Asticcacaulis excentricus CB 48: one gene and its partner. The protein of the gene in region 1 interacts with the protein of each later gene in a pairwise test. Links are inferred from orthologs where the notes say so. Each region holds a gene or a part of one and is shown on either strand. Other genes may lie near its edges. The genes, in order: recO and recR.

Region 1 (3,046 bases):
GGTCGGCTCCAAAGTCTCCATCGTCACTCAAAAAGTGCAGACGACGCGCTTTCCGGTGCGCGGTATCGCCATTCACGGTAAAGCGCAGATCGTGCTGGTCGATACGCCGGGCATCTTTAAGCCGCGCCGACGTCTTGACCGTGCCATGGTCAAATCGGCCTGGGGTGGGGCCGAAGACGCCGACATCGTGGTCATGCTGATCGACGCTCCGGCGCATCTGGCTGTGCATTTCCCGGCCCCCGATACCAAGCCGACCGGTGCCGACAAGCTGGCGGTCGAAGACGCCGAAACCATCATTGCGGGCTTAAAGGCCAATAACCGCCGCGCCATTCTGGTGTTGAACAAGATCGACCTTCTGCGCCGCGATAACCTGCTGGCTCTGGCCGACAGCCTGTTCAAGGAAGGCGTTTTCGATCAGGTCTTCATGATCTCGGCCGAAAAAGGCAACGGCATTAGCGACCTTATGGAGGCTCTGGCCGATAAAATGCCTTCGGGGCCGTGGCTTTATCCGGAAGATCAGGCCGCCGATGCGCCGGTGCGTATTCTGGCCGCTGAAATCACCCGCGAAAAGCTGTTCCTGCGCGTGCATGAGGAATTGCCCTATGCCTGTGCCGTGGTGACGACTGACTTCAAGGACATGCCGGACGGTGCGGCGCGCATTGAACAGACCATCTTCGTTGAACGCGACGGTCAGCGCGCCATCGTGCTGGGCAAGAACGGCCAGACCCTGAAATGGATCGGTCAGCGCGCCCGTCAGGAACTGATGGATATTCTCGACCGCAAGGTGCACCTGTTCCTGCACGTTCAGGTCAATGAGCGCTGGAGCGACGACCGGGCCTTATACGCGCAGTTCGGTCTGGAGTTCGGGGAGTAATTTCACGTGAGGCTGGCCTGCAACGGGCACTTTTCTGCGCTTCCGGTGCTCACGTACTTAAGTACGCTGCGCGCCGGTTCTCGAAAAGCGCCCGTTTCGTCTCAGCCTGACGTGAAATTTTCTTGCGTCGTGAAGGGGGGATCGTCGTGACTTTCGAAGACGATGCCTTTGTCTTAAGCGCCCGGCCGCACGGGGAAACCGGCGCGGTGGTGCACTTTCTGACGCTGGAACACGGCCACATTGCCGCCCATGTGCCTGGTGGGGCGTCGCGTCGCCTTAAGCCCTATCTGCAACCGGCCAGCCGCGTGCGCCTATCCTATCGGGCGCGCACCGCCGACCAGCTGGGCTCGGCCACCCTTGAGCCCGAAGGCGACGCCACGGCGGAAATTTTCGACGACCCTATGGCCCTGATCGGCGTGCAGTGCGCCTGCGTTATGACGCGCGCCGTGTTGCCCGAGCGCGAGGCCTATCCGGGGGCTTTTTATGCCTTTGAAACGTTGATCAACGCCTTTGGACTGCCCGGCGTCTGGCCCTATGTCTATGTGCGTTTTGAAATGGGCCTGCTGGAAGCCGTCGGGTTTGGCCTTGACCTGTCGGCCTGTGCGGTGAGCGGCAGCCGCGACGATCTGGCCTATGTCTCGCCGCGTTCGGCCCGCGCCGTCAGCCGCCGCGAAGGCGAGCCCTATAAGGATAAGCTGCTGCCTTTGCCGGGATTTTTGCTGTCGTCACAAGGCGGTGTTCAGGCCGATGATCTGCGCCGGGGGCTGGACCTGACCGGCTTTTTTCTGGAGCGGCATATCTTCCATCCGCTCAATCAACCCTTGCCCGAAATCCGCACGCGCCTTATCGACAGTGTACGGGATTAGCGATTCCGTTTTTAAAATGAACGCGAAAACGCCGTTCTCCATGCTTTAGTAACGTGTTTTCACTAAGTTAGGCCGATGGGCTCGATTCGGGCGGGTAGTTTGACGAGTATGTCAGGATATAGCGAACAGGAACTGCGGGCGGCCAACGTCAATCCGGAAACGGGTTTGGCGACGGATTACCTCAACCTGTTCAACGAAGCGATCATGCTGTTTGAAATGGGCCTCGACATGCCGGACATGGCCGAGGAACTGATGGACTGGCGTCGTCGCGGCTATGTCGAACACTTTGAAAATTCCGGCTTTGAGCAAAAAGACGTCGTCATTGCCTCCTATCGGGCCTCGCCCGAAGCGGTGCGCAAACCCTTCGATGAGGCCTGCGAAAAGGCGCTCGAAGAGTTTGAGTCTGGCATTCATATCCTGCTCAGTTCCAATCTCGAAGACGAAGTGGCGCGCGAAGACCTGGCGGTGCGTCTCGATAGTATGAAGGCGCGGGTTGTCGAAATGGACGCCCATATTCACGGACGTGCCGAGCGCCTCGAAAATAGTCTGCAAAACGCTGTGGACGCCCTGTTCTAAGCCTTTGAGCTGCTGCTGACAAATTTTGTCATCACACTCTGCGAAGCTCGCTCCCTCAAATGGAGCGAAACATGATCCTCACAGCCACCTGCCATTGCGGAGCGACCCGCATCGACATCTTAAAGGCGCCCGAAGGCGGGCGGACCTGTAACTGCACCTACTGCCATCGCGTCGGCGCTGTGTGGGCCTATTTTGCGTCGGCTGACGTCTCGATCCACAGTGCGACGCACGATCGCATGTATTCGGCCAGCGGCTGGCTTAATCAACACCATTTCTGCGGCCATTGCGGCGGCAATACGCACGGCGACAGCCCGGACTGGGCCTCAGCCTATAATGCTGATGGCACACCTAAGGGGGAGGCGGGCGTCGTGCCTGAGCAGCGCATCGTCGCCATCAATATGCGCCTGGTCGATGGTTTTGATCTGAACAGCCTGCCGGTCGAAGCGCTGGATGGCCGCAACAATTGGTGAGGGCGCCCTCCACAACCTGTTCTGCATATGTGCTTGTGCGAGAAGCGCGAAGGCCTTACGCATAAGGCATGAGCAAAGATGTGATTCCTGACGAAGGCGGCCGTATCCTCAGCGAACCGATGGGTGAGGCCCTGTCGCGGCGCTATCTGGCCTATGCCCTGTCCACCATCATGCACCGGGCCCTGCCGGACGTGCGCGACGGTCTGAAGCCGGTGCACCGACGCGTCTTATACGCCATGCACAATATGCGGCTGAACCCG
Region 2 (3,111 bases), on another replicon or contig:
GGGTTTCAACGTATGGCCCATGCGTTCCAGCGCCAGCTTTTCACGCGCCGCAAAATTCTCCTCGGCGCGTTTCAGCAGCACCTCGGTCGATTGGCTCAGCGCCTGCTGAGACGCAGCGCGGAAATGCTCGCTCATCGCGGAGCGCGCGTCTTCGAGATTGCGCGTGCGTTCTTTCAGTTGCGATACCTCGGCCGTGGCGTCGCGCAACTGATCGCTCAGGCTTTCGTTCCGCTCGCGCAAGCGGCGTGTCTCCTGAAAAGCCAGATAATAGCCGCCCCCCAGAACCAGAGAGGCGAAGACAGAGGCAATAAGGGCGACGGATTCAAAGTTCATGAAATGTTCTTGCCATACGGAATAAAAGCTGACAAGCTTTTTCCTGACACGATTCCGCCTGAGCCAAACACTTTCTCGCGGTCATCCGCAGGGCGGAAGCGGACGTATCAAGCACGTTTGGGAGGGGCAGATGGTATTCGGCGCATTTGTACGCAAGGCAGTCACGGGACGCACGCCGTGGACGTATCTCTATCTGGCGCTAATCCCGTTTATCAACTGGTGCTTTGCCGCCGTGCCGCAAATCCCCCTACCCGACAATGGCTCGTGGACCCCGATGTCGGTGGTGACGGGCTTGGTGCTGGTGGTGCGCGACTTTGCCCAGCGTGAGATCGGTCACTGGATATTGCTGACCCTGATCATTGGTCTGGGCCTGTCGCTGCTCACCTCTGACCCGGCGGTGGTGATCGCTTCAAGTGCGGCCTTCGCTGTATCGGAACTGATCGACTGGGCCATATTCACCTTTATCAAGCGCCCCCTGTCCGAGCGGGTGGTGATTTCAACCGCCGTCAGTGCGCCGATCGACTCAGCGGTGTTTTACGCTATCGCCTCGACAACCATTCCGGGGATTTTCAACATCTGGTCGGTGGCGACCTCGGTGCTGAGCAAGCTTGCCGGGGTGTTTGCCGTGTTTCTGGTCATGCGCCACCGGGAGAAGGCCGCTAGTCAGCGGCCAGAGTAAATCCGGGGGGAGCTTTGGTTTCAATGTACTCTGGAAAGTACATGTCCATAAAGATCGTACTTTGTGCCGGTTCAGACCCTGGACACTTGACGTCGTAGCCGTCGATGATGTGGCCGAAAGGGCCGATCCCGAAGTTACCTATGCGCTCGAAAGCAGGCATGTTTCCATTCTGGCAACGCAGGCGTTGAAGATAGGCGTATTCACCCTCGGGCATATAGACCCGAACCGGGTTCTCTTTATGGCCCAAGGGGTGAGCCGAGGCGTTTTGTAGCCGCTGATCAATGTCTTTCGGCATGGCGCCAAACATCGGAAGGTCATCTAGGGCGACAGTCTGCGACTGTGGCGCCCCTGCGCACGCCGTCAGCGACACGGACACCAGCCCTACAGCGATCAAGTGTCTGAAACTTCTGATCATTTATAGCCTCCCCTCATATGAGCAAGGCCAACTTAGCACGAATAAGTTTACCGTCTACTCTTAAATGCGTGGGCAATGGTCCCGTCATCGAGCCAGTCGAGTTCGCCGCCGACCGGCACGCCCCGCGCCAAATGGGTGATGGTCACCTCTGGGGCCAACGGCTTGACCCGGTCGGCGATATAGTGCGCCGTGGTCTGGCCTTCGACCGTGGCCGGGAGGGCCATGACCAGTTCTTCGACACCGCCCGAACTGACGCGTTGCATCAAGCCCGACAGGCGCAGGTCTTCGGGCCGCACCCCGTCCAGTGCCGACAGAAGGCCGCCCAGCACGTGATAACGGCCGGAAAAGGCCCCGACGCGTTCCATAGCCCACAGGGCGGAGTCTTCTTCGACCACGCAGATCATGGCGGCGTCGCGGGTCGGGTCGGCGCAGGTAGCGCACGGGTCACGGGTCGAAAGCGCGCCACAAATGTGGCACGAGGTGACGCGCTCAGCAGCATCCTGCATGGCCGCGGTCAACGGGATCAGCAACTGCTCGCGCTTTTTGAGCAGAGCGAGCGCAGCCCGACGCGCAGAGCGGGGCCCAAGACCCGGGAGCTTGGACAACAGCGCCATCAGACGTTCAATTTCAGGTCCGGCACCAGAGGCCATAGACACCCTACCCCTCACAATGCGAACTGATACCAAAGCCTCAGTGTGGTTTGTTAGAAAAGCTTCGGCATCGGCATGTTGCCGAATGGCCCCGCCGCTTCCTTCATCAGCCGCGCAGATTCTTCATCAAGCTTTTTGCGCGCATCGGCGTGGGCGGCAACGATCAGATCGGCCAGTACCTCAACCTCGTCCGGATTGATCAGGCTGGGGTCGATGTGGAGACGCGTCAGCACGCCCACCCCTCGCAGATCGACGGAGACCAGACCGGCCCCGGCCTGACCGGTGACAACCACCTGATTCATCTTTTCCTGCGCTTCGGTGAACTTTTGCTGCACGGCCTGGGCCTGCTTCATCAGGGCGTTCAAGTCCATCAGTCGTCGTCCTTCTCGCTGAATTCGTCGCGGTTCTCGGTCATCGGCATGTCGGGCGTGGTGGCGGCCACCGGCTTCGGCTTGGGTCGGAAGCTGAGGATTTCCACGCCAGGAAACGCCGTCATCAGACCGGAAATAAATGGGTCATTGCGCAGCCTTTGCAAGGCTTCCGCTTTTTCGCGGATTTCGCGCTCACGATAGGTTTCGGCTCCGCCTCCGCCTTCGGTCGCGATGAGCCAGCGCTGCCCCGTCCATTCCTTCAGCCGCGCCGACAGCTTGCGCACCAGATCAATTGGCGTGTGCGGGGCGGGTTCAAACGTGATAGCCCCTTGCCGGAACGAGATCAGCTTGACGTAGCGCTCGACATCGACGCGCAGGCCGATATCGCGCTTTTCGGCGATCAAGGCCAGCACGTCGTCAAACGTATTGAGCTGGATCTGGGGCTGAGCATTGGCGTAGGCCTGCGGACGCATAACCGCGCCTTGCGCGCTGATGCCGCCGCCGGAACCACCGCCTATACCTCCGCCAGATGGCCCACCATCCAGCAGGTTTTCGCCGTTTTGCAGGCGCTTGAGCAAGGTCTCCGGCCCCGGCAGGTCCGACGCATAGCAGAAGCGTACCAACGCCATTTCGGTCGCCGCCGCAGGATCGGGGGCGCGGCGG

The links.
Region 2: the proteins of recO (region 1) and recR interact in binary tests that used the Escherichia coli proteins (3 or more experiments, as listed by UniProt). The link is inferred for Asticcacaulis excentricus CB 48 from one-to-one orthologs.

What each region holds. Positions count from the first base shown.
Region 1 is NC_014817.1:640,097-643,142, reverse strand. What follows is about bases 156-2,880. They hold recO (DNA repair protein RecO), read left to right. Parts: upstream 156-1,020; coding sequence 1,021-1,740; downstream 1,741-2,880. Other genes in these bases: parC (DNA topoisomerase IV subunit A), read left to right, coding at 2,855-2,880; ASTEX_RS14695 (GFA family protein), read left to right, coding at 2,388-2,786; ASTEX_RS14700 (hypothetical protein), read left to right, coding at 1,849-2,316; era (GTPase Era), read left to right, coding at 156-874. In the rest of the region: more of era, read left to right, coding at 1-155; more of parC, read left to right, coding at 2,881-3,046. UniProt on the Escherichia coli protein: Involved in DNA repair and RecF pathway recombination.
Region 2 is NC_014816.1:934,950-938,060, reverse strand. The notes cover bases 277-3,066. They hold recR (recombination mediator RecR), read right to left. Parts: upstream 2,078-3,066; coding sequence 1,475-2,077; downstream 277-1,474. Other genes in these bases: ASTEX_RS04365 (DNA polymerase III subunit gamma/tau), read right to left, coding at 2,448-3,066; ASTEX_RS04370 (YbaB/EbfC family nucleoid-associated protein), read right to left, coding at 2,131-2,451; ASTEX_RS19205 (hypothetical protein), read right to left, coding at 993-1,427; ASTEX_RS04385 (VUT family protein), read left to right, coding at 464-1,012; ASTEX_RS04390 (DNA recombination protein RmuC), read right to left, coding at 277-333. Outside these bases: more of ASTEX_RS04390, read right to left, coding at 1-276; more of ASTEX_RS04365, read right to left, coding at 3,067-3,111. UniProt on the Escherichia coli protein: May play a role in DNA repair. It seems to be involved in an RecBC-independent recombinational process of DNA repair. It may act with RecF and RecO.